3 regions of the Pantoea sp. LS15 genome follow, and region 1 is predicted to be linked to each of the others. Evidence: predicted binding sites of a transcription regulator. Region 1 holds the regulator's gene; each other region holds the start of a gene.

The links. Region 1 encodes PurR, which represses purine synthesis genes. Its sites were predicted from a motif close to CANGCAAACGTTTGCNTG; they were not measured.
Region 2: raiA (ribosome-associated translation inhibitor RaiA) is a predicted target of PurR. The motif match lies at 7,286-7,303, and genes of this name have one in related genera.
Region 3: gcvT (glycine cleavage system aminomethyltransferase GcvT) is a predicted target of PurR. The motif match lies at 4,026-4,043, and genes of this name have one in related genera.

What each region holds. Positions count from the first base shown of each region.
Region 1 covers NZ_JAAVXA010000012.1:80,788-90,844, forward strand. Annotated here, with positions in the region: gene HED65_RS16925 (riboflavin synthase subunit alpha) at 1-517, shown strand, start outside; gene cfa (cyclopropane fatty acyl phospholipid synthase) at 549-1,697, opposite strand; gene punC (purine nucleoside transporter PunC) at 1,996-3,195, opposite strand; gene punR (DNA-binding transcriptional activator PunR) at 3,310-4,221, shown strand; gene purR (HTH-type transcriptional repressor PurR) at 4,239-5,264, opposite strand; gene cydH (cytochrome bd-I oxidase subunit CydH) at 5,562-5,651, shown strand; gene HED65_RS16955 (MFS transporter) at 5,815-6,981, shown strand; gene sodB (superoxide dismutase [Fe]) at 7,020-7,601, opposite strand; gene HED65_RS16965 (C40 family peptidase) at 7,723-8,496, opposite strand; gene grxD (monothiol glutaredoxin 4) at 8,835-9,182, shown strand; gene rnt (ribonuclease T) at 9,227-9,877, opposite strand; gene gloA (lactoylglutathione lyase) at 9,973-10,057, opposite strand, start outside.
Region 2 covers NZ_JAAVXA010000006.1:245,129-255,185, forward strand. Annotated here, with positions in the region: gene dgcN (diguanylate cyclase DgcN/YfiN) at 1-1,020, opposite strand, end outside; gene yfiR (regulatory sequestration protein YfiR) at 1,013-1,567, opposite strand; gene HED65_RS11855 (DUF2799 domain-containing protein) at 1,706-2,080, opposite strand; gene aroF (3-deoxy-7-phosphoheptulonate synthase AroF) at 2,295-3,365, shown strand; gene tyrA (bifunctional chorismate mutase/prephenate dehydrogenase) at 3,376-4,497, shown strand; gene HED65_RS11870 (SMP-30/gluconolactonase/LRE family protein) at 4,558-5,430, shown strand; gene pheA (bifunctional chorismate mutase/prephenate dehydratase) at 5,427-6,587, opposite strand; Phe leader region at 6,618-6,743, opposite strand; gene pheL (pheA operon leader peptide PheL) at 6,695-6,742, opposite strand; gene raiA (ribosome-associated translation inhibitor RaiA) at 6,847-7,188, opposite strand; gene bamD (outer membrane protein assembly factor BamD) at 7,457-8,194, opposite strand; gene rluD (23S rRNA pseudouridine(1911/1915/1917) synthase RluD) at 8,326-9,306, shown strand; gene yfiH (purine nucleoside phosphorylase YfiH) at 9,303-10,034, shown strand.
Region 3 covers NZ_JAAVXA010000018.1:30,361-40,417, forward strand. Annotated here, with positions in the region: gene pepP (Xaa-Pro aminopeptidase) at 2-1,315, shown strand; gene ubiH (2-octaprenyl-6-methoxyphenyl hydroxylase) at 1,312-2,490, shown strand; gene ubiI (FAD-dependent 2-octaprenylphenol hydroxylase) at 2,503-3,705, shown strand; gene gcvT (glycine cleavage system aminomethyltransferase GcvT) at 4,102-5,196, shown strand; gene gcvH (glycine cleavage system protein GcvH) at 5,220-5,609, shown strand; gene gcvP (aminomethyl-transferring glycine dehydrogenase) at 5,734-8,607, shown strand; gene HED65_RS20315 (SDR family oxidoreductase) at 8,678-9,421, shown strand; gene bglA (6-phospho-beta-glucosidase BglA) at 9,454-10,057, opposite strand, start outside.

The DNA of each region.
Region 1 (10,057 bases):
TGCCCACAACGGCTGCTGCCTGACAGTTACCGAAATTAACGGCAACCAGATCAGCTTTGATTTAATGAAAGAGACGCTGCGTATCACCAATCTGGGTGAGTTGGCGGTTGGGGATACCGTCAACGTAGAACGGGCAGCGAAGTTCAGCGATGAGATTGGCGGGCATCTGATGTCGGGGCACATCATGACCACTGCCGAAGTGGCGAAAATTGTGACCTCGGAAAATAACCGTCAAATCTGGTTTAAAATGCAGGATCCTTCATTAATGAAATACATCCTGTACAAAGGGTTTATTGGTATTGATGGGATTAGTCTGACTGTCGGGGAAGTGACACCTACGCGTTTTTGTGTGCATTTAATTCCTGAAACGTTGCAGCGCACCACGCTGGGGGCGAAAAAACTGGGGCATCGCGTAAATATCGAAATCGATCCGCAAACTCAGGCGGTGGTGGATACCGTTGAGCGTGTGCTTGCGGCAAAAGAAGCCGCAATAATTAAAACAGCAGAAGAAGAATAAAAAATAACCCCGGGTAACCGGGGTTATTTTTTTAGCGGGCGACACGCAAACCGTGTTCAATGCCCCGGCTGAATACCACCTGCCAGAGCTGAATATCCCGCGCGCGAAACGCCCCCGCGCAGGCATTCAGATAATAGCTAAACATCCGCTTGAATCGTTCAGAATAGTTGTCCGCAATCTCAGGCCAGGCTTCCTGAAAACGAGCATGCCATGCCATCAACGTGGTGTCGTAATCCGCACCGAAGTTATGCCAGTCTTCCATCACGAAATGGGGTTCACTGGCGTTGGCAATCTGGCGAACGGACGGTAAACAGCCATTCGGAAAGATGTATTTGTTGATCCACGGGTCAACGTTGTTATCGGTCCGCTTAGAGCCGATGGTGTGCAGCAGGAAGATGCCGTCAGGTTTCAAATTACGATCCACCACGTCAAAGTAGGTGTCGTAGTTTTTCGGCCCCACGTGCTCGAACATGCCCACGGAAACGATACGGTCAAACTGTTCGTTCAGATCACGGTAATCCTGTAGCCGGATATCCACATCAAGATCCTGGCAGCGTTCCCGCGCCATCTTTTGCTGCTCAGCGGAAATAGTGACACCCACCACGCTGACGCCGTAGTGCTTCGCCATAAACCAGGCCAGCCCACCCCAGCCGCAGCCGATATCCAGAACGCGCATTCCGGGTTCTAACTTCAGTTTCTCGCTAATCAGATGCAGCTTAGCCTGTTGAGCCTCTTCCAGTGTCGAAGCCTCTTTCCAGTAAGCGCAGGAATATTGCATGAAGGGGTCAAGCATACGGTTGAACAGGTCGTTGCCGAGATCGTAATGCTCTTTGCCGACGATCCATGCGCGTTTTTTACTTTGCAGATTAAACAGCCGGGCTGAGGCGACGCGCAGTGTGTCCTTCAGATTGCGGGGGAGTTGATTTTCCAGACCGGCGCGCAACACGCTGGAGAAGAAGATATCCAGCCGTTCGCACTCCCACCAGCCATCCATATAGCTTTCTCCCAGACCTAACGATCCCTCCCGCAACACGCGTTTAAAAAAGTCGGGATGTTTAACCTGGGGATCAGCTGGTGACGATCCATTGATAGTGATGCCTGCTCGACCCAACAGTTCACTGACGATCCGGGACCAGTTATCGTCCGGAACGCTGACTTCTTCTATACACGATGAACTCATAGCTTCTCCATCACCCTGATGTGATCAGAACCTTCAAACAGCGTAGACGCTTTTTTTGGTTTGTGAGAAATCTCACGGTAAATACCGCGAGGCTAATATCCGACGTAGAACAGAGGAAGGGAGATAACCCTTGCCGAAATGCCTTCCATGGTAAAACGGGAGCACTCCGGCTCCCGTTAACACTTAATATTTATCGTATTTAATCGAACCAAATTTAGTATAGGCCTCAAAATTTGGTGATTCAATAAAAAATTCTTAGCAACCTAATCACTGGAAGTTAACATAATTTCCGGCGCGATTACGCATGCGACGTTTCAACCGGGGTGCTGTCACTCAGCTCACGCTGTGCGGCAGCCTGCATACGGTAGCCCACAAAGGCCAGCACAACAGTCACCAGCATCACGGTGGTGGTGGTCAGGAGCGGTGTGGCAATCAGCGCAGAGACCACCAGACTTGCCAGGAAGCACAGACCCAACTGCAGGGTGTTCTGCAGCGCAGCCGCGCGACCCGTCGCCTGTGGGAACGGACGTAATGCTTGCGCCACAACGATAGGGTAGATTGCCCCGTTAACGACGGCCATCACGCAGAATGGCATTAAAATTTCTACCAGACCGGTGCCCGGGATAAAACCAACAGCCCATGTCCCGATAACGCTCAATGCATACAGCACCAGCAGCCACGGCAGCATCTGCTGACCTTCCCATTTCTGCAGTGCCGCACGACAGCCGTACCCGCCCACCAGGAATGCGATGGTTTGCGGAACGTAGCTCAGGCCAATCGCCGCCGGGCTGTACCCCATATCGTGCAGAATAAATGGCGAACCGGTCAGCCATGCGAAGAAGCTCGCCGAGCAGGCGGCATAAATCAGGACATTACCGCGATACGCTTTGGCACTCAGCAACGAGGTAAAGGTAATGGGCTTTGCATCCGCATGCGCTTCTTTTTTATGCGCAGGTTTGAGCGCGAATGCCGGCAGCATGAGTACCAGTGTGATGGCAAACAACGTGGCAAAGATAGCCTGCCACTCGAAATGCACCAGGATCCAGCTGCCCAGGAGCGGGGCGAGGGCAGGTGAAAGCCCTACCAGCGGCATAATGGTGGCGAAAATCCGGTTGGTGCGGTTGGCTGGGTAGTAGTCAGTAACAAGGGCCTGCCAGGTCACCGCTGCCGCACAGACGCCGACGGCCTGCACAAAGCGCAGCACCAGCAACCAGGTCGCATCGCGTACCCATAACATACCCAGGCAGCTGGCGGCAAAAATGCCCAGGCCCAGTAACAGAACCGGTTTACGGCCAAAACGATCTGATAGCGGCCCCCAAAGTAGCTGCGCGAAGGCGAAACCGGCGAGGAACAAACTCAGGCTGGCGCTGATGGCCGCGGCTGGGGTTTGCAAATCTTCCTGCATAGCGGCGAAAGCCGGCAGGTACATATCAGTGGCCAAAAAGCCCAGCACGCTTAAGCCGCCGAGCCAGACTAAAAAACCATTCCTGGGTTGCATTGTTTTATTCTCCTGAGGAGGCAGGTATACATTGGCGCTGAGTGTAGGGAGTGCAAAGCGGCTTGTGAAACGCTAATATTTGGTGGTTGCATTCAAATTTTTTGCAGGCAGAAAATGTGGTCAGATTATTCTCTTGAAGTAGTCGATGCTGTCGCGCGTAACGGCAGCTTCAGTGGAGCGGCGCAGGAGTTACACCGCGTCCCTTCAGCTATCAGCTACACGGTGCGTCAGCTGGAGGAGTGGCTGGCGGTTCCGCTGTTTGAACGGCGACATAGGGATGTGGAATTAACGCCCGCTGGCGCGTGGTTTTTGAAAGAAGGGCGTTCTGTTATCAAAAAAATGCAGATCACCCGCGAACAGTGTCAACAGATCGCTAACGGCTGGCGGGGGCATCTTTCCATCGCGGTGGATAATATCGTCAAACCCGAGCGTACCCGGCAAATGATTGTCGATTTCTATCGTCATTTTTCTGACGTCGAATTGCGGGTGTCACAGGAGGTGTTCAACGGTGTCTGGGATGCTCTGGCGGACGGAAGGGCGGAGATGGCCATTGGTGCCACGCAGGCGATCCCTGTCGGGGGTCGGTACGCTTTTCGTGATATGGGAATGCTGAGCTGGAAATGCGTGGTGGCAAGTGATCATCCGCTGGCGACTCTGGAAGGACCATTGAGCGACGATACGCTACGCAACTGGCCGTCGCTGGTACTGGAGGATACGTCCCGTTCATTACCCAAGCGTATCACCTGGCTTCTGGACAACCAGCGGCGGGTGGTTGCCCCCGACTGGGAATCGTCGGCGACGTGTCTCAGTGCTGGTTTGTGTGTCGCGATGGTACCCGTTCATTTTGCGCGGCCGCGAATTGATGCCGGAGAATGGGTTGAACTGACACTGGAGAACCCATTCCCGGATGCGGCCTGCTGCCTCACCTGGCAGCAAAATGATGTCTCACCTGCGATGGCCTGGTTACTGGATTATCTGGGAGACAGCGAAACGCTAAACCGGGAGTGGTTACGGGAGCCAGGTTAACTGGCCCCGTTAAGAGATTACCGGCGATAGTCGCGGAACGGACCATCGGCAACAGAGCGGCGTTCAATAAGACGCGGGTGAACTTCAATGGACTGCGACTCTTCACGTTTGTTGACGATCCTGTCCATCAGCATATTGAAGGCGGTTTCACCCAGTGAATCTTTCGGCTGGTGGATGGTCGTTAATGCCGGCGTAAAGAAGCGCGCATTACGCACGTTGTCATACCCGATCACAGAAATATCCTGCGGTACACGCAGACCCAGCTCATCGGCCGCACAGAGGGCACCCATTGCCATGATGTCGCCCCCGCAGAAAACGGCGGTCGGACGGTGCTGCTGGGAGACGATCTGCTGCATAGCGCGGTAGCCCGACTCCGGTTCAAAGTCGCCCTGCACGATCCAGTTTTCCGGCACGGTGATCAACGCTTCTTCCATCGCTTTCATAAACCCAGCCAGACGACCTGCACCGGTGTTGCGCTCCAGTGGACCCGGGATCACGCCGATCTCGCGGTGACCGCGTTCAATCAGGTAACGACCCGCCATATAACCGCCTTCAAAGGCGTTATCGATCACGGAATCGGTGAAGTCCGCGCGGGCTTCACCCCAGTCCATCACCACCATTGGGATATGGCGATACTCTTCCAGCATCGACAGCACAGATTCCGGATACTCGGAACACATCACCAGCAGACCATCAACACGCTTTTGAGCCATCATCGACAGGTAAGCTCGCTGTTTTTCAATGCTGTTCCACGCGTTGCCCAGAATCAGGGTATAGCCTTTCTGGAAGCAGTTTTTTTCTACTGCCTCAATAATCTCGGCAAAATAGGCCGCTTCACTGCTGGTCGCCAGCAAACCAATAGACTTGGTGTGATTAACCTTGAGGCTTCGCGCAACCGCACTTGGCGAATAGTGCAGCTCTTTGATGGCTGCCCAGACGGCATTGCGCGTCTCTTCCGCCACAAAACGGGTCTTGTTAATTACATGTGATACGGTTGTAGTGGAAACGTTTGCGCGTTTTGCTACATCTTTAATTGTTGCCATTAAATGTCACTCCAGACCATATCCTAAACTCCTGAAAAACTTGAAGGTAAACGTTTGCCTTCTCTCACCCTTATCACGCAATTTTGAATTGCGACACGCCGGGAAAACGACACAGGACGTCAGGAGGGGGTCAATGGCCGGTACGCTAATAAATTTAGCGTGGAATTTTGTCCTATCTTGATGAAAAGGGGAAGAGGTAAAGTGGTTATCCGTTTAAATCCAGGAAGATTTTTGACGTAAATTGTGCAAAAATGAGCAAGCTCACTTTTCGTGGGGGGATTAAAAGGAGAAAAATTGATGAGTTCCGATCTGAAGTTTTCGCTGTTCACCACCGTTATTGTGCTGGCTTTGATTGTCGCAGCGGGTCTGACGGCCGCACTGCACTGATTTACGCGGAGGGAGAGTCTTCTCCCTCCCGATTCCCCGGATTGTTACTTCTCTGGCAAAAATCTTTTGCTATTTTGTTAACTTCTCATTTTTTGTGATTGATGTCATGCTTTCCGCTTCTTTGTTCTGTGTCACCACATGACACGGCATCCGGAGTTGACGTATGAAAATCAATTTTCCCCTGCTGGCCCTGGCGATTGGCGCTTTTGGGATTGGCACCACTGAATTCTCCCCAATGGGTTTACTGCCAGTTATTGCCAGAGGCGTGGATGTCTCGATCCCTGCCGCAGGGATGTTAATCAGCGCCTACGCTATTGGCGTGATGGTTGGGGCACCGCTGATGACGCTTCTGCTTTCGCACCGCGCGCGCCGCAATGCGCTGATTTTCCTGATGGCGATTTTCACTCTGGGCAATGTGCTTTCCGCCATTTCGCCGGACTACACCACCCTGATGTTGTCACGCATTCTGACCAGCCTTAACCACGGCGCGTTCTTTGGATTGGGGTCGGTTGTTGCAGCAAGCGTGGTGCCAAAACACAAGCAGGCGAGTGCCGTGGCCACCATGTTTATGGGGCTAACCATTGCCAACATTGGCGGCGTACCTGCCGCGACGTGGCTGGGGGAAGTGATTGGCTGGCGTATGTCCTTCCTGGCGACTGCCGGGCTGGGTGTGATCGCGATGGTGGCACTGTTCTTCTCCCTGCCGAAAGGCAGTGCGGGGGAACGTCCTGACGTGCGTAAAGAGTTATCTGTGCTGGTACGCCCGCAGGTGCTCTCGGCGCTGCTGACTACCGTGTTGGGGGCAGGGGCGATGTTTACCCTCTATACCTACATTTCTCCCGTGCTTCACGACATCACTCACGCGACACCGATCTTTATCACTGCGATGCTGGTGCTGATTGGCGTGGGCTTCTCGATTGGTAACTATCTGGGTGGGAAATTTGCCGACCGTTCCGTAAGCGGGACGTTGAAGGGCTTCTTAACCCTGCTGATTGTCATCATGATTGCTATTCCGTGGCTGGCACGTAATGAGTTCGGAGCAGCCATTGCGATGGTCGTCTGGGGAGCAGCCACCTTTGCTGTGGTTCCACCGCTACAGATGCGCGTGATGCGTGTCGCCCATGAGGCACCGGGTCTTTCGTCTTCAGTGAATATTGGCGCGTTCAATCTCGGTAATGCGCTCGGTGCAGCCGCCGGTGGCGCGGTTATTTCTGGAGGGCTGGGATACAGTTTTGTGCCGGTTATGGGGGCGATTATTGCCGCGCTCGGTCTGCTGTTAGTGATGATGTCCGGTCGTAAGCAGCCAGAAACAGCCTGCGCTGCTGAATAAGCAAAAAACGCAGAAGGGCGAACCCTTCTGCGTGTCTCTTATGCGGCGAAGTTCTTCGCCACAAACTCCCAGTTAACCAGTGCCCAGAAGTGCTCCAGGTAGTTCGGACGCGCGTTACGGTAATCAATGTAGTAAGCGTGTTCCCAAACGTCCACGGTCATCAGCGGCTTAGCGCTGGTGGTCAGTGGGGTACCCGCATTAGAGGTGGAAACGATAGCCAGTTTGCCATCGGCTTCTTTTACCAGCCACGTCCAGCCAGAACCGAAGTTCTTGATAGCTGCATCGGTAAATTTCGCTTTGAAATCAGCGAAACTGCCAAATGCGGCGTTAATCGCGGTAGCCAGTTCACCGGTCGGTTCGCCGCCAGCATTCGGTGCCAGGCAGTGCCAGTAGAAAGTGTGGTTCCACACCTGAGCAGCGTTGTTAAATACACCCCCCTCTGAACTGCGGACGATCTCTTCCAGCGTTTTGCCTTCAAAATCGGTGCCTTTGATCAGATTATTCAGGTTGGTGACGTAGGTCTGATGATGTTTGCCGTAATGATATTCCAGGGTTTCCGCAGAAATATGCGGTGCCAGGGCGTCTTTTGCATACGGTAGTGCAGGTAATTCGAACGACATTGCTTCTCTCCTTATTGTATTTTGTGTTGCCAATAACCACACAGACAACGAGGAGAGAATAGCAAATTGAAAGGGTATGCAAAAGAGGAACTTACCCTGCCGCGATGCGGCAGGGCAGGGATTAGCGAATGGTTTTAGGTGTCATGACGCGACGCGCGCCGACATAGTGACGAACCCAGTAGTCTTCACTCAGCGAGGTGATCTGAATATCCTGGCCGCTGCGTGGTGACTGAATGAATTTCCCGTTACCAACATAGACACCGACGTGGTCAGCTGTGCCGCGCCCTTGTGTGCGGAAGAAGACCAGATCGCCGTTTTCCAGCTCGCCACGGTCAACCGGAGAAGCATCGCGCAGGTGGTACATTTCATTGGCGGTGCGTGGAATGCGGAACTTCACCAGATCTTTATACGCGTAATAGACGAGGCCGCTGCAGTCAAAACCGGTACGCGGGGAGCTTCCACCCCAGTGATAAGGTTTACCAATCTGCCCCATCAATTTGTTCATCGCCGTCTTTTGCGCTTTCTGGACGCGAACTTTATGCACTTCTGCGAGTTTGGTGACCTTCGTACATTTCGCTTTATGTCCTTTACGAGTGATGCATTTTTCAGTCACGAGGTTGGCGGCAGTCTGCGAGGCTTTACTTTTGGATGTGTGAGCAGTGCGGGAAGATTTTGTTTTGGTCTTGCTGGAAGTGGTTTGTTTAGTCTGAGCAGTTGTTTTTTTCTTGTCGTTCTTACTGGTGGTTTTTTTCTTACGTTCTGTGGCTTTCACCAGATGGTTCTTTTGCACAGCAGAATGCCGCGCCTGCTGAGAGGCGTTTGCCACTGGCGTGAAAGTGAGTGATGTAAACAGTAAAGCACAGAGCGTGATCGAGATTTTATTTATCCGCGCCACTGGGCAGTCCCCTGATAAATGCAGGTCATCTATAGCACCTGCGTATGATTTACAAAGCCCGTCGATTCTAATCCATAAAAACCCGAGAAGTTAATAGCATTTTTCAATCTACAATCGTGTTTCGTTAGCAAGTGCAAAAAAATTCATCGTTCTGTCGCATATTTGTTCATTCCCTAAGCAAAACCCTGACCGCAGCAGGGTTAAACACCATTTGCAATGCAACTTTTCATGACTCGCGGTAAAATAAATAAACGTGACAAAAATGTTATTTTCCGATGCCAGTCTGAACCGCTACAATGTCAGACTAATGCCGTAACAGAAGTTAAAGGAAGCAAGACATGAGCACCACTATTGAAAAAATCCAGCGCCAGATCGCTGAAAACCCGATTCTGCTGTATATGAAAGGTTCTCCGAAGCTGCCAAGCTGCGGCTTCTCCGCGCAAGCAGTTCAGGCACTGTCTGCCTGTGGTGAGCGTTTTGCTTACGTTGATATCCTGCAAAACCCGGACATCCGCGCTGAGCTGCCTAAGTACGCTAACTGGCCGACTTTCCCACAGCTGTGGGTAGACGGCGAACTGGTTGGCGGTTGCGATATCCTGATTGAGATGTATCAGCGCGGTGAATTGCAGCAGCTGATCAAAGAGACGGCGGCTAAGTACAAAACTGAAGAGCCGGACGCAGAGTAACATTCTGCAGAAATAAAAAAGCGACCTCTTCAGGTCGCTTTTTTTTACTCTTCGCTGTCACCCATCGGCAGCGGCCAGCCGCCCAGACGTTTCCAGCGGTTAACAATCTCACAGAACAGTTCTGCGGTGCGCTCCGTGTCATACAGGGCAGAGTGTGCCTGCGTACCGTCAAACTCAATACCTGCCGTGATACAGGCCTTTGATAACACTGTTTGTCCCAGCGCCAGGCCACTCAGGGCGGCGGTATCGAAGGTGACAAAAGGGTGGAAAGGATTTCGTTTGAGCGAGGCACGCTCTGCGGCGGCCATGGTAAAGCTGTGATCGAACGTGGCGTTATGGGCCACCATGATCGCGCGGCTGCAGTTGCTCTCTTTCATGCCTTTACGCACCATCTTAAAAATGGCGTGCAGCGCATCATATTCACTGACTGCACCACGTAGCGGGTTATGCGGGTCGATACCGTTAAACGCCAGTGCTTCCGGCTGTAAGTTTGCCCCTTCAAAAGGATCAACGTGGAAATGCAGCGTAGTGTCCGGTGTAAGCCAGCCCTGTTCATCCATTTTCAGCGTGATGGCGGCGATTTCAAGCAGCGCATCGGTTTTAGCGTTAAATCCGGCTGTTTCTACATCAATGACAACGGGATAAAAACCACGAAAACGGTCGCACAGACCGCTAAATTGAGCGTTATCGGACATCAGGGTCTCTTACATGGGGAAAAAGCAGAGCGCATTATGGCAAATTTTGGAAGGGTATGCAGTAAAACTACGGGCGCATATTGCGCCCTGAGGGATCAGTTACCCAGACCGCGACCGGCATCTTTAGCTTCAATCAGCTCGATTTTATAGCCGTCAGGATCTTCAACAAACGCAATCACG
Region 2 (10,057 bases), on a different contig from region 1:
TTCAGAATGCACGCCGTATAGCACCATGGCGAATTCGTCACCGCCGAGGCGGTATGATTGATAACGTTTATCGCCAAATTCAACCATCCTGCTAGCGACTTCAATTAGCACGCAATCGCCTGCAGCATGCCCCCAGGTGTCATTAATAAATTTGAAATTATCGCCATCGAGGAACAGCAGAGCAGAGTTTGTTTTCGCGGAGATGTCGTTCATTAATGCCGCGATGCTGTTACGAAAAGCCGCCCGATTGGCAAGACCGGTCAATGGATCGTGCATGGCGGTGCGCAGCAACTGGGCGTTTTTCGCCTGCAGCTTCAGTTGCCATTCCTCCATCTCATCCAGAAGGCTGTTGAAGTCTTCACCAAACTGGTGAAATTCTTCGATACGACCATCTCTTACCCGGCGAGAGAAGTTGCGATTCGTCCGTACGTCATGAACGACGTCGGTAATGTTTTGCAGGGCCGTTACCATACCATGATGCAATGATCGTGTAATGGTGAGTGCGACGACGGTAGCAAAAAGAATGCAGCCGGTGAGAACGGCAAATGACATCCAGATGAAATGGCTAATGAGGTTGTCACGTGCGGTAAGGCGAATTTCGCCGATCATCACACCATTATGCATGATGGGCTGTGAAATCGGTTCGGGGAAAAGCCAGCGGCTGACCAACGCACCCAGCGTGTCGTTGTTATCTTCCGGGTTCCATGACCAGTATGCAAACCGCTTTTTATGCGCGTTGACGACTTCTGCCACGGCAAACTGCCCCTGTTTACCCAGAGTGGCAAGTGTTTCGTTGGCTGCCAGTGAATCGTTGAAAACCAGGGAGGCTTCAAGGCTATGGCTCATCGTTGCGCCGGTTAATTCGAGATTTTTTTGTGCGTATTGCTTTAATGTCACGACGGATGCAAAGCAGAGCAAAAGCCATATTAACGTCATCGTTATGATGACGCTTATCATGTTGATTCGCCTCAATGTTCTTTTAAACGTTGGGCGTGGCGTTGATGTGAAATCTTTATCCATGCTGCTTATTCCGTGCAAGCATTAATACATCCGGATTGACTCTCACGCCACTTCGAGCCAACGCATCAAGATTGACAGAAAATCGTACCTGACCGTGATCGATTATCAGGCAAAAGGCACTGCCAATAGCACATTCCGGATTTTGCTCTGAGATTAATAGCAATGCTCTGCCCTGATATTGACTTATTAATTCAAGTTGTTTTGCAGGCGATTCAGACCCGAAATAAATAGCATCGCACGTTTCGGCCAGGGCTTCCTGATCGTTACGTACAATGACAGGAGTATAAGGTAACCCGCTGATTTGCCCCTCTTCGTCGCTGAGTGCACGAGTGTAGTGAGAAGAGGCATAAACGCAGAGTTTAGGCTGCCCGGATAGTGATGGCCATCGCGTATAGCTCACAATACCTGAGACAATCGAGCGTACCGATTTATCCGTTTCCGTAAGCGCGCCTGCCGTCGCTGGGCCCACCATAAGGAACAGCATTAGTGCCAGAGTGAGTCGGAAAAAAGAGATCAAGAATGAATTTCTCACCAGAATCCGCCACATCGCTCCGGAAATAGATGTCCTTGAGAGTTGCGGGCAGAATACCATTGTTTATCAAAGCCGTCATTATGTCAGAAATAACCTGAGGCCGACCTAAGCTAAATCCTACTGTTGTTTATTTTCCGATGGATAAAAACAGACTTAATTTAGTCTGCTGGAACGCATACTTTCATCCATCCCTTTTTGCCATGACTCATGCAGTTTTGCTGCGTTTTCGGCAGTATCGCAACTGGCTGGAAAAGATTTGCCTGCTAATCCCCAGGCGTGAATAAACCCCTCTTCACAGACTTTCTTCTGACCATCGGCATAGCCACGAAGATATTCACTACGATCAACGTGTGGGTCGTTAAAACTATCGGCCAGGGTCTGGTTATCTTTAACCGGCAGGCCGTTCATGGCGTCTTCTTTACCTGCATCAAACCAGGATGGACTGGTCCAGTCGGGCTGGAAGGTGTAAGGATTGATCTGGCAGCCCGATAAAAACAGCGACAACAGCGCGAGAGCAATTGAACGCATAGCCATTCTCCTTTTTTCTTCAGCATAGCCTGGCTAAAGAAAGTTGCTGTGTAATTTAAAGTTTACGTTTTTATGCCATGATTTTTGCAATAAATTGGCTTGTGTAAATTAAAGTGTACGTATTTTGGATTGAAATGTTTACTTTTTATGGTATGGTGGTTTCACCTCTTTGAGGAAAACAACTATCGCAAACGAGTTTTACAGGATCGCCATCATGCAAAAAGACGCGCTGAACAACGTACATATCACTGACGAACAGGTTTTAATTACGCCGGATCAACTGAAAGCGGAGTTCCCGCTGAGCGTTGCGCAGGAGGCTCAGATTGAGCATTCTCGCCAGACCATTTCTGACATCATCGCTGGCCGCGATCCGCGCCTGCTGGTGGTATGTGGTCCTTGCTCCATTCACGATCCCGAAACCGCCATTGAGTACGCTCGTCGATTTAAAGCATTAGCGGAGGAGGTCAGCGATAGCCTCTATCTGGTGATGCGCGTCTATTTTGAAAAGCCACGTACTACCGTTGGCTGGAAAGGGTTGATTAACGATCCGCACATGGATGGCTCGTTTGATGTGGAAGCCGGGCTGAAGATTGCGCGTCGCCTGCTGGTGGAACTGGTCAGCATGGGGCTGCCGCTGGCGACGGAAGCGCTGGATCCGAATAGCCCGCAATACCTCGGCGATCTGTTCAGCTGGTCCGCAATTGGTGCGCGCACCACGGAATCACAAACTCACCGCGAGATGGCGTCTGGCCTGTCAATGCCAGTTGGTTTTAAAAATGGTACTGATGGCAGCCTGGCTACCGCGATCAACGCCATGCGCGCCGCCGCAATGCCGCACCGTTTTGTCGGTATTAACCAGGCAGGACAGGTTTGCCTTCTGCAAACGCAAGGCAATCCGGATGGTCATGTGATCCTGCGCGGGGGGAAAGCACCGAATTACAGCCCGGCGGATGTGGCGCAGTGTGAAAAAGAGATGGAGCAGGCGGGACTGCGTCCTGCACTGATGGTAGATTGCAGTCATGGTAATTCGAACAAAGATTACCGTCGTCAGCCTGCGGTTGCAGAATCGGTGGTCGCGCAGATCAAAGATGGCAACCGTTCTATTATAGGTCTGATGATTGAGAGCAATATTCATGAAGGCAATCAATCATCTGAACAACCGCGTAGCGCAATGAAGCATGGTGTATCCGTGACGGATGCCTGCATCAGCTGGGAGACCACCGATGCGCTGCTGCGTGAGATCCATAAAGATTTAAACGGCCAGCTGGCGACGCGTCTGGCTTAAGAGGTTAGGTATGGTTGCTGAATTGACCGCATTACGCGATCAAATAGATGAAGTGGATAAGGCGCTGCTGGACCTGCTGGCGCGCCGCATGGCGTTGGTTGCTGAAGTCGGTGAGGTTAAAAGCAAATACGGCCTGCCGATTTATGTGCCGGAGCGTGAAGCCTCAATGTTGGCCTCTCGTCGCAAAGAGGCTCAGGCGCTGGGTGTCTCTCCGGATTTGATTGAAGATGTCTTGCGTCGTGTGATGCGGGAATCTTATTCGAGTGAAAATGACAAGGGCTTCAAAACCCTTTGTCCGTCTCTGCGTCCGGTGGTCATTGTTGGTGGTGCCGGCCAGATGGGACGTCTGTTTGAAAAAATGCTGGCGCTTTCTGGCTACCAAGTGCGCATTCTGGAAAAAGAGGATTGGGCAAAAGCTCCTGAACTCATGAAAGATGCCGGAATGGTGATCGTCAGCGTACCGATCCATGTGACGGAGCAGATCATCGGGAAGCTTCCTCCATTACCGAAAGATTGCATCCTGGTTGATCTGGCATCTGTTAAAAATGGTCCGCTTCAGGCGATGCTGGCGGTGCATACCGGCCCGGTGCTGGGTCTGCACCCCATGTTTGGCCCGGACAGCGGTAGCCTGGCGAAGCAGGTAGTTGTTTACTGTGATGGTCGTCAGCCGGAAGCCTATCAATGGTTCCTTGAACAGATTCAGGTATGGGGCGCACGGTTGCACCGCATCAGCGCGGTTGAGCATGATCAGAACATGGCGTTTATTCAGGCGCTTCGCCACTTTGCGACCTTTGCTTATGGGCTGCATCTGGCGGAAGAGAATGTGCAGCTTGAACAGCTACTGGCGCTCTCTTCACCGATCTATCGTCTGGAACTGGCGATGGTCGGGCGTCTCTTTGCGCAGGATCCCCAGCTTTACGCTGACATTATTATGTCGTCTGAGAACAACCTGGCACTGATTAAGCGCTATTATCAGCGTTTCGGCGAAGCCATTACGCTGCTGGAGCACGGAGACAAGCAGGCATTTATCGACAGCTTCCGCAAAGTCGAGCATTGGTTTGGCGATTATGCGCAGCGTTTCCAGAGTGAGAGCCGTACATTGTTGCGTCAGGCAAATGACAGTCGCCAGTAATGCGATGATGTATATACTGAAAGCCAGCATTGCTGGCTTTTTTCATTTTGGGGAACTGTCATGGCCGAACCGCAGCTGCTGTTGAATTACACCGGGCATCTGCCTGAGTGCCCAACGTGGAGTGCAGAAGAGACCGCGCTCTACTGGGCTGATATTCTGGAAGGGGAGATCCACCGATATCATCTGCCGACGGCGGAACACACCGTGCTTTCATTCCATGAAGAGGTGGGCTGTTTCGCTCTGCGTGAGCGTGGCGGGTTTATCGTCGCCATGCGCAATGGTATCTGGCTTGCCGATAAACACGGGCTACTCCAGCGTAAAGTGTGTGATAACCCGTCTAACCCGCAACTGGCGCGCTTTAATGATGGGGGAACCGATCATCATGGGCGGTTCTATGCGGGGACGTTCTGGGGGCCGGGTGATTACAACGGCGCACTGTTGATGCGTATCGACAACGACCTGACACCGAAAGTGATCCAGTGCGATATTCACGGGCACAACGGTTTAGCGTTTAGTCCGGATAAACAATGGATGTATACCTCTGACACGCCAAACGGCGTTATCTATCGTACGCCGCTTGATGACCAGGGGGAACCCGGCAGGCGTGAGGTATTTCATCGGTTTAAGGAAGGCGAAGGGATACCGGACGGTGCAGCGATGGATGTGGAAGGTTGTTACTGGAGCGCACTGTTTGATGGCTGGCGTATCGCGCGTTTTTCACCGCAAGGAGAGCAACTGGAAGTGTATCGAATGCCGGTACGGTGCCCGACAATGGTCTGTTTTGGTGGTGATGATATGAAAACGCTGTTTATTACCACTACGCGGGAAAACATGGATGTGGAGGAGGTGGCGAAGTACCCACTCTCCGGAGCCATCTTCACCCTGCCCGTCAGTGTGGCAGGGATGAAGAAAAGCCGCTTTATCGAACGTTAGGTCGGGTCGACCGGAACGACGTTTTCACTCGGGTAACAGCCCAGCACTTTCATTGAACGGGTGATTTCGCCCAGTTCACGCAGGGCTTTTTGCATTGAGGAAGATTCCAGGTTGGCCTGGATATCAAGATAAAACATCTCTTCCCACGGATTTCCATGAATCGGGCGTGATTCCAGTTTCGTCATGATCAGGTTGTGGTTACGCAGTACCAGCAGTGCTTCAACCAGCGCACCGGCCTGTTGGCCGGTGGCCATCAGCAGCGTGGTTTTCGCGGGTACCTGGTCAGAGACGTTAATAGCCTTGCGGGCAAGCACCACGAAGCGGGTGATATTTTGCGTCTGGTTTGCCAGGTTTCGTTCCAGTACCTGAAGGCCATACAGCGCACCACCGGCCTCGCTACCCAGTGCGGCAACGGTTGGGGAATTTGCCTGCGCCACTTTTTCCATCGCCGCAGAGGTGCTTTCAGTGTACTCAATTTTCCAGTTCGGATAGCGGTTCAGGAACTGGCTACATTGCTGGAACGGCTGCGGATGGCTGTACACCGTTTCGATTTTGCTGAGGTCAGTGGAGCCAGAGACCAGGACACAATGATCAATTGGAATGGTCAGCTCACCAACCAGCGACAGACTGGTGTGTTGCAGCAGGTCGTAGACATCATTGATGGCACCGGAGCTGGTATTTTCAATCGGGACCACGGCGTAATCAGCCTGGCCGGTTTCAACCTGATTGAAAATATCGGCAAACTTCGCGCATCCACTTTCAATAAACTCTTCGAAATGGCGGGCTGCATACTGACGTGCCGCCAGGTGTGAATACGAACCTTTCGGACCCAGAAACGCGACACGGGCAGAGTGCGGATTGGTTTTATTCAGATGCTGCTGCAACAGCGCTTGTTGGGTCAGAACCGAGTCTTCGATGATGAGCTGGAACAAGCGGGTGATGTAATGCGCATCCAGGTGATGCGCTTTGCCGAGCTGAATCAGGCGCTCCAGCAGGTCACGCTCGCGGTCGATATCACGCACCGGACGATGGGAATCCAGTTTAGCTTTGCCCACTTCGACAGCGAGTAAGCGGCGTTCTGCCAGCAGTGCCAGTAATTTCTCATCCAGCGCGCTGATTTTAACGCGTAGATCCAGTAACGGGTTTTCCGGTGTCATAGTGTTGCCTGTCTCGTTTTATCGTTATCAATAAAAAAGGCCTCCCGGGGTGGGAGGCCTTGTTGTTCGTCTTCGCATTCTTTATCACACGACGAAACGCCTCCCATTCAGGGGAAGGTAAAAAAGAATGCGAAGAAAAACGGCGTTAGTTTCATGAAATCATCCTGTGCTTGATACCGTTAAAGTACCCGTACTGTTTTCACCCTGTCAATAAAAAACGCGCCCGAAGGCGCGTTGGCGGTACACTCAATTTAAAGGATTACTCTTCTTCAACTTCTTCCGCGAAGCTGGCGTCTTTCACCGATGTTGTGGCGCGACGGGCTTCACCTTTGTGTTGCACTTTATTGAGCTGCCGTTCCAGCTTGTTGATCAAATCGTTAATTGCGGTGTACATATCTTCATGTTTTGCGCTGGCGACCAGATGGCCGTTTGGAGTATTGATAGTTGCGTCAGCGATGAAACCCTGCGGCTCCTTGGACAGAATGATATGTGGATTAATCAAATGAGTTTGCCATTTATCCAGTTTGGCGAGACGGTCTGCGACGTGCTGGCGAATTGCCGGAGTAATTTCCATTTGTTTACTGGTAATGTTCATTGTCATAAATTTTACCTCTTGTCTTTCCGTCTTGGTGATTCCAGCATACCCGACCTAATGTCAAAATGTGTGATTTAGATCACGTTATTTTGTCGGTTTTTGTCAGGGAATCTTTTTTGTGAGGCAGGGCAGGAAGAGGTGATATTTACCTTGTGGAAGGCAAAAATTACGGTCATAGTTGATAGGATGTGTTGAGGCTAAACCGCTTCAGCTTATATCCAGAATGAATAAAAAAACGGCAGCCTTCGGGCTGCCGTTCTACATTGAGGCAATATCAGGTATTGCTGCTGTTTGCTGCGATGATTTTCGCTACTTTGTCAGCCTGAGCGGTCATCTGCATCTGACGGTAAGCATTTTCCATCAGCTTCAGACCATCACGCGTTGCCTGAGTATCCGGATAATCACGCAACATACCTTCTACGCGGTTAACCACGGCAACCCATGCGCCACGACGGGTATAGTATTCCGCCACGGAGTATTCATACTTTGCCAGACGATCTTTCAGGAACACCAGACGTTTGGTCGCGTCAGTCACGTACTGACTGTTCGGATAGCCGCGCACCAGTTTGGAGAAGTCATTGAAGGCATCACGTGCATGCTGTGGGTCACGGTCGGAACGATCCACGCCGAAGAAGCCCTGCAGAGCACTGTCGTCCAGCGCCATGTTGGTGAGGCCGCGCATGTACATCACATAGTCGATGTTAGGATGAGTCGGGTTCAGACGCATGAAACGATCGATGGTTGCCTGAGCCAGCGGCAGATCGGCATTTTTGTAGTATGCGTAGATGAGATCTAACTGTACCTGCTGCGAATACGGACCAAATGGATAGCGATTATCCAACGCTTCCAGTTGCGTTATCGCCTGTTTCCAGTTACCGTCCTGCAACTTTTGTTGTGCAGTCGCATAGATTTCATTCGGCGGATTGTCAGGGACCTGTTCATTTGAACCGGAGCAGCCCACCAAAGCCAGGCTCAACGTGGCCGCTGCCACCAGATATTTCATGCGCGTCATGACGTTTTGACTTTCCTCAAATGTTTGTCCGGGAGAAACTCTGTTCCTGCTCCCGATTAAGACCAGCTACAATAGCACACTATATTAAACGGCAAAGCCGTAAAACCCAACGTTAAACGAAGAAGCAGTTTATGGCACAACGAGTAGAACTCACCGCAACAGTCTCCGAAAATCAGCTCGGTCAACGCTTAGATCAGGCTTTGGCCGAATTGTTCCCTGATTATTCGCGTTCACGCATAAAAGAATGGATCCTTGACCAGCGCGTGCTGGTAAACGGCAAGATCTGGGACAAACCAAAAGAGAAAGTGTTAGGTGGGGAAGCTGTCGCCATCAATGCTGAAATCGAAGAGGAAATCCGCTTCGAGCCGCAGGATATCCCACTGGACATCGTCTATGAAGATGATGACATTCTGGTGATCAACAAGCCACGCGACCTGGTTGTTCATCCGGGGGCGGGGAATCCTGACGGTACAGTACTTAACGCGCTTCTCCATTATTATCCGCCGATCGCAGATGTCCCACGCGCGGGAATCGTTCACCGTCTGGATAAAGACACCACCGGTTTGATGGTGGTGGCGAAGACCGTTCCAGCTCAGACCCGTCTGGTGGAATCGCTGCAGCTGCGCGAAATCACTCGAGAGTATGAAGCGGTAGCCATTGGGCATATGACCTCTGGTGGAACAGTGGAAGAGCCAATCAGCCGTCACCCAACCAAACGTACTCATATGTCGGTGCATCCGATGGGTAAACCGGCGGTGACGCACTATCGCATTATGGAACACTTCCGTATTCATACGCGCCTGCGTCTGCGCCTGGAAACCGGGCGTACTCACCAGATCCGCGTGCATATGGCCCACATTACCCACCCGCTGGTGGGGGATCAGGTATATGGTGGTCGCCCGCGTCCGCCAAAAGGCGCATCGGATGAGTTCATCAGCGTATTGCGTAAATTCGATCGTCAGGCGCTGCACGCGACCATGCTGCGTCTTTACCATCCTATCACTGGTATTCAGATGGAGTGGCATGCGCCTATCCCGCAGGATATGGTGGAACTTATTGACGCCATGCGTGCCGATTTCGAAGAACATAAGGATCAAGTGGACTGGTTATGACCAAACTGATTGTCCCGGAATGGCCATTACCTGCAGGTGTGGCCGCCTGTAGTTCAACCCGTATTGGCGGTGTGAGCCAGGGGGCGTGGGAGTCACTGAACCTCGGTGCACACTGTGGCGACAACCTGGAGCACGTTGAAGAAAACCGCAAGCGTCTGTTTGCTGCGGGAAACTTGCCGTCGAAACCGGTTTGGCTGGAACAGGTTCATGGAAAAACGGTGCTGAAGCTGACGGGAGAATCCTACGTTTCAAAACGCGCTGATGCCTCTTACAGTAATATTCCGGGAACGGTTTGTGCCGTGATGACTGCCGATTGTCTGCCTGTTCTGTTCTGTAACCGTGCAGGTACTGAGGTCGCAGCAGCACATGCGGGATGGCGCGGCTTGTGTGAAGGTGTGCTGGAGGAGACCGTCTCCTGCTTTAAAGATGAACCTGCCAATATCATGGTCTGGCTTGGCCCGGCCATTGGTCCCCGTGCTTTTGAGGTGGGACCAGAGGTTCGTGAAGCCTTTATCGATAAAGATCTGCAAGCAATGGACGCCTTCCTGCCTTCGGGGGATAAATATCTGGCCGATATTTACCAGCTTGCTCGCCAGCGCCTGAATAATGTCGGTGTGACGCAGATCTTCGGTGGCGATCGCTGTACCTTCACCGAAAAGGGTGATTTTTTCTCTTATCGCCGCGACAAGACGACGGGTCGTATGGCAAGTTTTATTTGGCTGATATAACCTAAAGAATCAAGACGATCCGG
Region 3 (10,057 bases), on a different contig from region 1:
TATCTCAAATCAAGAGTATTCGCGCCGCCGCCAGGCGCTGCTGGCCAAAATGCAGCCGGGCAGCGCCGCGCTGATTTTTGCCGCGCCCGAAGTGACGCGCAGCGCCGACAGTGAATACCCCTATCGTCAGAGCAGTGATTTCTGGTATTTCACCGGCTTTAACGAGCCGGAAGCGGTGCTGGTGCTGATCAAGAGTAATGACACCCACAACCACAGCGTGATTTTCAACCGCGTACGCGATCTGACGGCCGAAATCTGGTTTGGTCGCCGCTTAGGCCAGGAGGCCGCACCGGCGAAGCTGGGCGTTGACCGTGCGCTGGCGTTTAGCGAAATCAATCAGCAGCTCTATCAGTTGCTGAATGGCCTGGATGTGCTTTATCACGCTCAGGGCGAATATGCGTATGCCGATGAAATTGTCTTTACCGCCCTGGATAAGCTGCGCAAAGGCTCACGGCAGAACCTGTCTGCCCCCGCCACGCTGATAGACTGGCGTCCGGTCGTGCATGAGATGCGCCTGTTCAAGTCAGAAGAAGAGCTGAATTTGATGCGTCGGGCAGGTGAAATCAGTGCTCTGGCGCATACCCGCGCCATGGAGAAATGCCGCCCGGGTATGTTTGAATACCAGCTGGAAGGCGAAATTCACCATGAATTTAACCGTCACGGCGCACGTTATCCCTCTTACAACACCATTGTCGGTGGCGGGGAGAACGGCTGCATTCTGCACTATACCGAAAACGAAAGCGCGCTGCGTGACGGCGATCTGGTGCTGATTGACGCCGGTTGCGAATATCAGGGCTACGCGGGAGACATCACTCGTACCTTCCCGGTGAATGGTAAGTTCTCGCCGGCACAACGCGCGATTTACGACATCGTTCTGGAATCCCTTGAGACGGCACTCACATTGTATCGTCCTGGCACCTCCATTCAGGAAGTGACCGGCGAAGTGGTGCGCATCATGATTACCGGCCTGGTTAAGCTCGGTATTATGAAAGGCGATGTAGGTACCCTGATTACTGAAAATGCGCATCGACCATACTTTATGCATGGCCTGAGCCACTGGTTGGGGCTGGATGTGCATGATGTGGGGGCGTATGGCGCAGAACGTTCGCGCGTGCTGGAGCCGGGCATGGTATTAACCGTAGAGCCTGGGCTGTATATCGCGCCTGATGCCGATGTGCCTGAAGAGTATCGCGGGATTGGCATCCGCATTGAAGACGATATCGTCATTACCGAAAGTGGCAACGAGAACCTGACGGCCAGCGTGGTCAAAAATGCTGACGATATCGAGGCGCTGATGGCAGCGGCACACAAATGAGCGTGATCATTGTTGGTGGCGGAATGACGGGGGCCACGCTGGCACTCGCTATTTCGCACATGACACAGGGGAAACTCCCGGTGCATCTGGTGGAAGCCGTTGCTCCAGAGGCTTCTGATCACCCCGGTTTTGATGCCCGAGCCATTGCGCTGGCGCAGGGGACATGCCAGCAGCTGTCGCGCATCGGTATCTGGCAGTCGATTGCCGACTGTGCGACGGCGATCAACACCGTTCACGTTAGCGATCGCGGGCATGCGGGTTTTGTCACGCTGGATGCGCAGGATTATCGTATTGATGCCCTGGGGCAGGTTGTTGAGCTGCACGACGTCGGATTACGTCTGTTCCGTCAGCTTCAGGATGCACCTGGCGTCACGCTGCATTGTCCGGCGCGTGTGGCCAGTTTTAGTCGCAGTGAAGGGGCGGTCAGTGTGACGCTGGAAAATGGCACTGTTCTCGAAGGCCAGCTTCTGGTTGCTGCAGATGGTTCTCGATCTGCGCTCGGCACCCAGTGTGGTATCGAGTGGCGTCAGCAGGCGTATGGGCAGGTGGCGGTCATTGCGAATGTCTCCACTGCCGGAGCGCACAGCGGCAGGGCTTTTGAACGTTTTACACAGCATGGCCCGCTGGCGATGTTGCCGATGTCGAACGGACGCTGCTCGCTGGTGTGGTGCCATCCCCAGAGTAAGTCTGAAGAGATTCAGTCATGGTCCGACGAACGTTTTTGCACTGAGTTGCAAAAAGCCTTTGGCTGGCGGCTGGGACGAATCACCCATGCAGGCAAGCGGACGGTATATCCGTTGTCGCTGACGACAGCATCTCAATCCATCTCCCATCGTGTTGTGCTAGTGGGTAATGCCGCGCAGACGCTGCATCCGATTGCGGGTCAGGGCTTTAACCTCGGGTTACGTGATGTCATGAGCCTTGCAGAAACCCTTTCGCAAGCGTGGGGTGAGCAAAAAGATTGCGGTGCATACTCAGTGCTAAGCCATTACCAGAAGCGACGTCAGGCGGATAAAGAGGCGACGATTGGTGTCACTGATGGCCTGGTTCATCTTTTTGCCAATCACTGGGCGCCGCTGGTTGCAGGCCGTAACCTCGGGCTGATGGCGATGGAATTATTCATTCCGGCACGTGACGTGCTGGCGCAGCGGACCCTTGGTTGGGTCGCGCGTTAAGGAGTTATCACCGTGCAAAATGTTGATGTCGCCATCGTTGGCGGCGGAATGGTAGGACTGGCATTGGCCTGTGGCTTACAGGGCAGCGGCCTGCGCGTGGCCGTGCTGGAGCAAAAGCAGCCCCAGCGTGTCGCACAGGATGCGCCGCCGGAACTCCGCGTCTCGGCAATTAATGCGGCCAGCGAAAAGCTGCTGACGCGCCTTGGTGTCTGGTCAGATATCGTGGCGCAGCGCGCCAGCTGCTATCACGGCATGGAAGTATGGGATAAAGACAGCTTTGGTCATATCGCTTTTGATGACGAAAGTATGGGCTATAGTCATCTGGGTCACATCGTTGAAAACGCGGTGATCCATCACGCGCTGTGGCAGAAAGCACAGCAGTGCAGCGACGTGACATTGATTGCGCCTGCGCAGATCCAGCAGGTCGCGTGGGGTGAAAACGAGGCGTTTATTACCCTGCAAAGCGGCGACATGTTGACTGCACGTCTGGTTGTTGGCGCTGATGGTGCGAACTCCTGGCTGCGTAATAAAGCCGATATTCCGCTGACGTTCTGGGATTATCGCCATCATGCTCTGGTTGCGACGATCCGCACTGAAGAGCCGCACGGCGGTGTCGCGCGTCAGATCTTCCACAATGACGGCATTCTGGCCTTCCTGCCGTTAAGCGATCCGCATCTGTGCTCGATTGTCTGGTCCCTGGTGCCAGAAAAAGCACAGCTGATGCAGGAGGCCACGCCAGAAGCGTTCAACCAGGCACTGTGCATGGCGTTTGATAACCGTCTTGGGTTATGCACGCTTGAGAGCGAGCGTCTGGTGTTCCCATTAACCGGACGCTACGCGCGTCAGTTTGCGGCGCACCGTCTGGCGCTGGTGGGGGATGCGGCACACACAATTCATCCGCTGGCCGGGCAGGGCGTTAACCTTGGCTTTATGGATGCGGCTGAACTGGTTGAAGAACTGCGTCGTCTGCATCGCGAAGGGAAAGACATTGGTCAGCATCTGTATCTGCGTCGCTATGAGCGCAGCCGCAAGCATAGCGCGGCAATGATGCTGGCGGGCATGCAGGGCTTCCGTGAGTTGTTTGCCGGTGCCAATCCGGCGAAAAAATTGCTACGTGACATCGGCCTCAAGCTCGCTGATACGCTTCCCGGTGTTAAACCTCAGCTTCTTCGTCAGGCGATGGGTCTTAACGACCTACCGGACTGGCTGCGCTAATTTAGACCCCCATCACACTTTATTTCCCGGCCTCTGTGCCGGGGAAATTTCCTCGTTTGAAATATTCTAATTTCACCTCATTTTTCGCATTAGATAATCTAATCTGGCTAATTTTATGTTGCGGAAATTTGGCCCATTTTTCCGCAGGAAATATCACCATGTGCTAAATCCTGTTAGATCATTGTTAATTTTGTGCGGAGTTAATCGCATTTTTCCAGTGAATAACTCTGTAGGCTTTTCTGCGTTTTTTGGTCATAAGCTAATGTGATGACCCATTTTACCTTATGGTTAATCGCCGGTTTCGGTGGTAAGTTCAGGTAAAAGAGAACGTTTGCGTCGGCCCCTGAAAACGAGGTCGATACCGGGTTTCACGGTGAATTTTTCAACGAGGACAAGATGGCTCAACAGACTCCTTTGTACGAACAACACGTGTTATGCGGCGCCCGCATGGTGGACTTCCATGGCTGGATGATGCCGCTGCACTACGGCTCGCAGATTGATGAGCACCACGCGGTGCGCACTGATGCCGGTATGTTCGACGTGTCCCACATGACGATTGTCGATCTGCGCGGTAGCCGCACCCGGGAGTTTTTGCGTTATCTGCTGGCAAACGACGTCGCCAAACTCAAGACACCGGGTAAAGCGCTCTATACCGGCATGCTAAATGCCTCCGGCGGCGTGATTGACGACCTCATCGTCTATTACTTCACAGAAGATTTCTTCCGCCTCGTTGTTAACTCCGCTACCCGCGAAAAAGACCTCTCCTGGATTACCCAACACGCTGAACCTTATGCCATCGACATCACCGTTCGTGATGATCTGTCGCTGATTGCCGTACAGGGACCGAACGCGCAGGCGAAAGCCGCTTCTCTGTTCAGCGACGAGCAGCGTAAAGCGACTGAAGGCATGAAGCCGTTCTTCGGCGTGCAGGCAGGCGATCTGTTTATCGCTACCACTGGCTATACCGGTGAAGCGGGTTACGAAATTGCGATGCCAAATGAGAAAGCCGCAGATTTCTGGCGTGCGCTGGTGGAAGCCGGTGTGAAGCCAGCGGGTCTGGGCGCGCGTGATACGTTGCGTCTGGAAGCGGGTATGAACCTCTACGGTCAGGAGATGGATGAAGGTGTCTCTCCGCTGGCGGCCAATATGGGCTGGACCATCGCATGGGAACCTGCTGACCGTGAGTTTATTGGCCGCGAAGCGCTGGAAATTCAGCGTGAGAAGGGTACTGAACAACTGGTGGGTCTGGTGATGACCGAGAAAGGCGTACTGCGCGGTGAACTGCCGGTGCGTTTTACCGATGCTGATGGCAATCCGCGTGAAGGCGTGATCACCAGCGGTACCTTCTCCCCAACGCTGGGCTACAGTATTGCACTGGCACGCGTGCCGGCAGGTATTGGCGAAACGGCGGTGGTGCAAATCCGCAACCGTGAAATGCCGGTCAACGTGACCAAACCGATTTTTGTTCGCGCCGGTAAGCCGGTCGCCTAATCATTTTTATCAGGAGAAATTCAATGAGCAATGTGCCAGCAGAACTGAAATACAGCAAAGAACACGAATGGCTGCGCAAAGAGGCGGACGGCACTTACACCGTAGGGATCACCGAGCACGCGCAAGAGCTGCTGGGCGATATGGTGTTTGTTGATCTGCCAGAAGTGGGCACGACCGTTAGCGCGGGCGACGACTGCGCCGTGGCGGAGTCCGTAAAAGCAGCATCTGATATCTATGCACCGGTAAGCGGTGAGATTGTTGCGGTGAACGACGCGCTGAGCGACTCCCCGGAGCTGGTCAACAGCGAGCCTTACGGCGAAGGCTGGATCTTTAAGATCAAAGCCAGCGACGAAGCGGAAGTTGCCGCACTGCTGGATGCGACCGCGTACGAAGCACTGCTAGAAGACGAGTAATTGTTAATCCCCCTCTCCCTTCGGGAGAGGGCAGGGGTGAGGGTGCTCATCTTCCCCTCACCCTAACCCTCTCCCACAGGGAGAGGGAACTTAAATTCACTGCACGTTTCAGGAACCATCGCTCATGACACAGACTTTAAGCCAGCTTGAAAACCGTGGCGCTTTCATTGAACGTCACATTGGGCCGGATGCTCAGCAACAGCAGGAGATGCTGAAGACAGTTGGCGCGGATTCATTAAACGCACTGATCGGCCAGATTGTGCCAAAAGACATCCAGCTTGCCACGCCGCCTCAGGTAGGGGAAGCCACGACGGAATTCGCCGCACTGGTGGAGCTGAAGGCCATTGCCGGCCTGAACAAGCGCTACAAGTCTTACATTGGCATGGGCTACACCAACGTGCAGTTACCGCCGGTTATCCTGCGCAATATGCTGGAAAATCCAGGCTGGTACACCGCTTATACCCCTTATCAGCCAGAAGTGTCCCAGGGTCGTCTTGAAGCGCTGCTGAATTTCCAGCAGGTAACGCTGGATCTGACTGGCCTGGATATCGCTTCCGCGTCTCTGCTGGATGAAGCGACTGCCGCGGCAGAAGCCATGGCAATGGCCAAACGCGTAAGCAAGCTGAAAAATGCGAACCGCTTCTTCGTGGCCGCCGATGTTCATCCGCAAACCCTGGACGTTGTTCGCACCCGTGCGGAAACCTTCGGTTTTGACGTGATTGTCGACGATGCAGACAAAGTGCTGGATCACCAGGATGTCTTTGGCGTGCTGCTGCAACAGGTTGGCACCACCGGTGAAGTTCACGACTACAGCGCACTGATTGCCGAGCTGAAATCCCGCAAAGTCGTTGTCAGCGTCGCCGCTGATTTTATGGCACTGGTATTGCTGACTGCGCCGGGCAAACAGGGCGCGGATATTGTCTTCGGCTCTGCACAGCGCTTCGGCGTGCCGATGGGCTACGGTGGTCCACATGCGGCGTTCTTCGCTGCAAAAGATGAATTCAAACGCTCCATGCCGGGTCGTATTATCGGGGTCTCGAAAGACGCTGCCGGTAACACTGCGCTGCGCATGGCGATGCAGACTCGTGAGCAGCATATCCGCCGCGAGAAAGCGAACTCCAACATTTGTACCTCGCAGGTTCTGCTGGCCAACATTGCCAGCTTGTATGCGGTGTTCCACGGTCCGGTTGGCCTGAAACGTATTGCCAGCCGCATTCACCGCCTGGCGGATATTCTGGCCTGCGGTCTGCAACAGAAAGGCCTCAAACTGCGTCATGCCCATTACTTTGACACCCTGTGTGTTGAAGTGGCAGACAAAGCGGCAGTGCTGGCTCGTGCGGATGCCGCGGAGATCAACCTGCGCAGCGACATTCACAATGCGGTCGGCATTACGCTGGATGAAAGCACCACCCGCGACGATATCCTGAACCTGTTTAACGTGTTGCTGGGTGATGCACACGGCCTGGACATTGATACGCTCGACAAAGAGGTTGCCCTCGACAGCCGTTCTATCCAGCAAAGCATGCTGCGCGATGATGCGATCCTGACGCATCCGGTCTTCAATCGCTATCACAGCGAAACTGAGATGATGCGCTATATGCACTCTCTGGAGCGTAAAGATCTGGCGCTGAATCAGGCTATGATCCCACTGGGCTCTTGCACCATGAAGTTGAACGCAGCAGCTGAGATGATCCCTATCACCTGGCCTGAGTTCTCTGAACTGCACCCGTTCTGCCCACCTGAGCAGGCGGAAGGTTATCACCTGATGATCAATCAGCTTTCTGACTGGCTGGTGAAACTGACGGGGTATGATGCTCTCTGTATGCAGCCAAACTCCGGTGCGCAGGGTGAATATGCTGGTCTGCTGGCGATTCGTCATTATCACGAAAGCCGTAACGAAGGGCATCGTGATATCTGCCTGATCCCAAGCTCTGCACACGGTACCAACCCGGCCTCTGCCCAGATGGCGGGCATGGAAGTGGTGGTGGTTGCTTGCGATAAGAACGGTAACATTGACCTCGCGGACCTGCGTGCAAAAGCCGAACAGGCTGGCGACAAGCTCTCCTGCATCATGGTGACCTACCCGTCTACTCACGGTGTGTATGAAGAGACAATCCGTGAAGTGTGCGAAGTGGTGCATCAGTTTGGCGGCCAGGTTTACCTCGATGGCGCGAACATGAACGCCCAGGTCGGCATTACCTCTCCGGGCTTTATCGGCGCGGATGTGTCGCACCTGAATCTGCATAAAACTTTCTGCATTCCGCACGGCGGTGGCGGCCCGGGTATGGGGCCAATCGGCGTAAAAGCGCACCTGGCACCGTTTGTTCCGGGTCACAGCGTAGTGCAAATCGAGGGGATGCTGACCCGTCAGGGCGCGGTCTCTGCGGCGCCATTTGGTAGCGCCTCTATTCTGCCAATCAGCTGGATGTACATCCGCATGATGGGTGCTGAAGGGCTGAAGCAGGCAAGCCAGGTGGCGATCCTGAACGCTAACTATATTGCGACTCGTCTGAAGTCTGCTTTCCCGGTGCTCTATACCGGCCGTGATGGTCGCGTGGCGCACGAGTGCATTCTGGATATTCGTCCACTGAAAGAGCAGAGCGGAATCAGCGAGCTGGATATCGCCAAGCGTCTGATCGACTACGGATTCCACGCCCCGACCATGTCGTTCCCGGTAGCGGGTACGCTGATGGTGGAGCCAACGGAGTCCGAAAGCAAAGCCGAGCTGGACCGCTTTATTGATGCGATGCTGGCGATCCGCATGGAGATCGATCGCGTACTGGACGGCGAGTGGACACTGGAAGATAACCCGCTGGTTAACGCACCGCACACCCAGCATGAGATGGTGGCAGAGTGGAACCACGGTTATTCCCGCGAACTGGCCGTCTTCCCGGCAGGTGTGGCAAACAAATACTGGCCGACCGTGAAGCGTCTTGATGACGTCTACGGCGACCGTAACCTGTTCTGCTCTTGCGTACCGATGAGCGAATACCAGTAATCGCGTTGGTGTAGTAACGTAGGCCGGGTAAGGCGAAGCCGCCACCCGGCTTTTTTATTGGGAGAAGCGTATGGGCATTGCACTTGTAACAGGCGCCAGCCGCGGTATCGGGAAAGCCACCGCGCTGCAACTGGCACGCGAAGGCTACACTGTGGCGGTGAATTATCATCACAACATTAAAGCCGCGACGGACGTCATCAGACAGATTGTGGATGCGGGGGGTAAAGCCTTTGCCGTACGAGCAGATATCAGCGATGAAGCCCAGGTGATGGCGATGTTCGACAGCCTCGATCGTGAAGGTGAGCCGCTTACCGCGCTGGTCAATAATGCAGGGATTCTGTTTGAGCAATCTACTATCGAAAATCTCTCCGCAGAACGTATTAATCGCGTACTGGCGACCAACGTCACGGGTTACTTTCTCTGTTGTCGTGAGGCAGTAAAACGCATGTCTTTCAAGCATGGCGGCAAGGGTGGGGCGATAGTGAATGTCTCTTCCGCAGCATCGCGCCTGGGCGCGCCGGGAGAATATGTTGACTACGCCGCGTCCAAAGGGGCGGTGGATTCACTGACAACGGGGCTGTCGCTGGAAGTCGCCGGACAGGGGATCCGCGTCAACTGCGTGCGTCCGGGTCTGATCTATACCGATATTCATGCATCGGGCGGTGAACCGGGGCGCGTGGACCGGGTTAAGTCGATGCTACCGATGCAGCGCGGCGGCCAGCCGGAAGAGGTAGCACAGGCGATAGTCTGGCTACTGAGCGAAAAGGCGTCGTACGTCACGGGTAGTTTTATCGAGTTGGCTGGCGGGAAATAAATGCCGGGTAGCGTCGCGCCACCCGGAAAAAATTACAGCGCCTCGCCGTTGCTGGCAATCACGCCTTTATACCACTCGAAGCTTTTCTTACGGGAACGCGACATGTCGCCAGTACCGTCGTCGTGTTTGTTCACATAGATAAAGCCGTAGCGCTTGCTGTACTGGCCGGTGGTGAATGACACGCAGTCGATGCAGCCCCAAGGGGTATACCCCATCAAATCCACGCCATCGTGCGTGACTGCCTTCATCATTTCTTCCACGTGAGCACGCAAATAGTCGATGCGATAGTCGTCGTTGATGCTGCCGTCTTCTTCTACTTTGTCGTACGCACCAAAACCGTTTTCTACGATAAATAGCGGTTTCTGATAACGCTCGTACAACTCGCACAGGGAATAACGCAGGCCAACCGGATCAATCTGCCAGCCCCAGTCAGATGCTTTCACATGTGGGTTTGGTACGCTGCCCTCAAAGCCGGAAATGGCATCACCGGTGCCGCCTTCCGCTTTCACGGCATTGGTCATGTAATAGCTGAAACCTAAATAGTCACAGGTTCCTTCACGCAGGATCTGTTCGTCACCCGCTTCCATTTTGATAGAGAAACCACGGCGTTCCCACTCGTTCAACACATAAGACGGG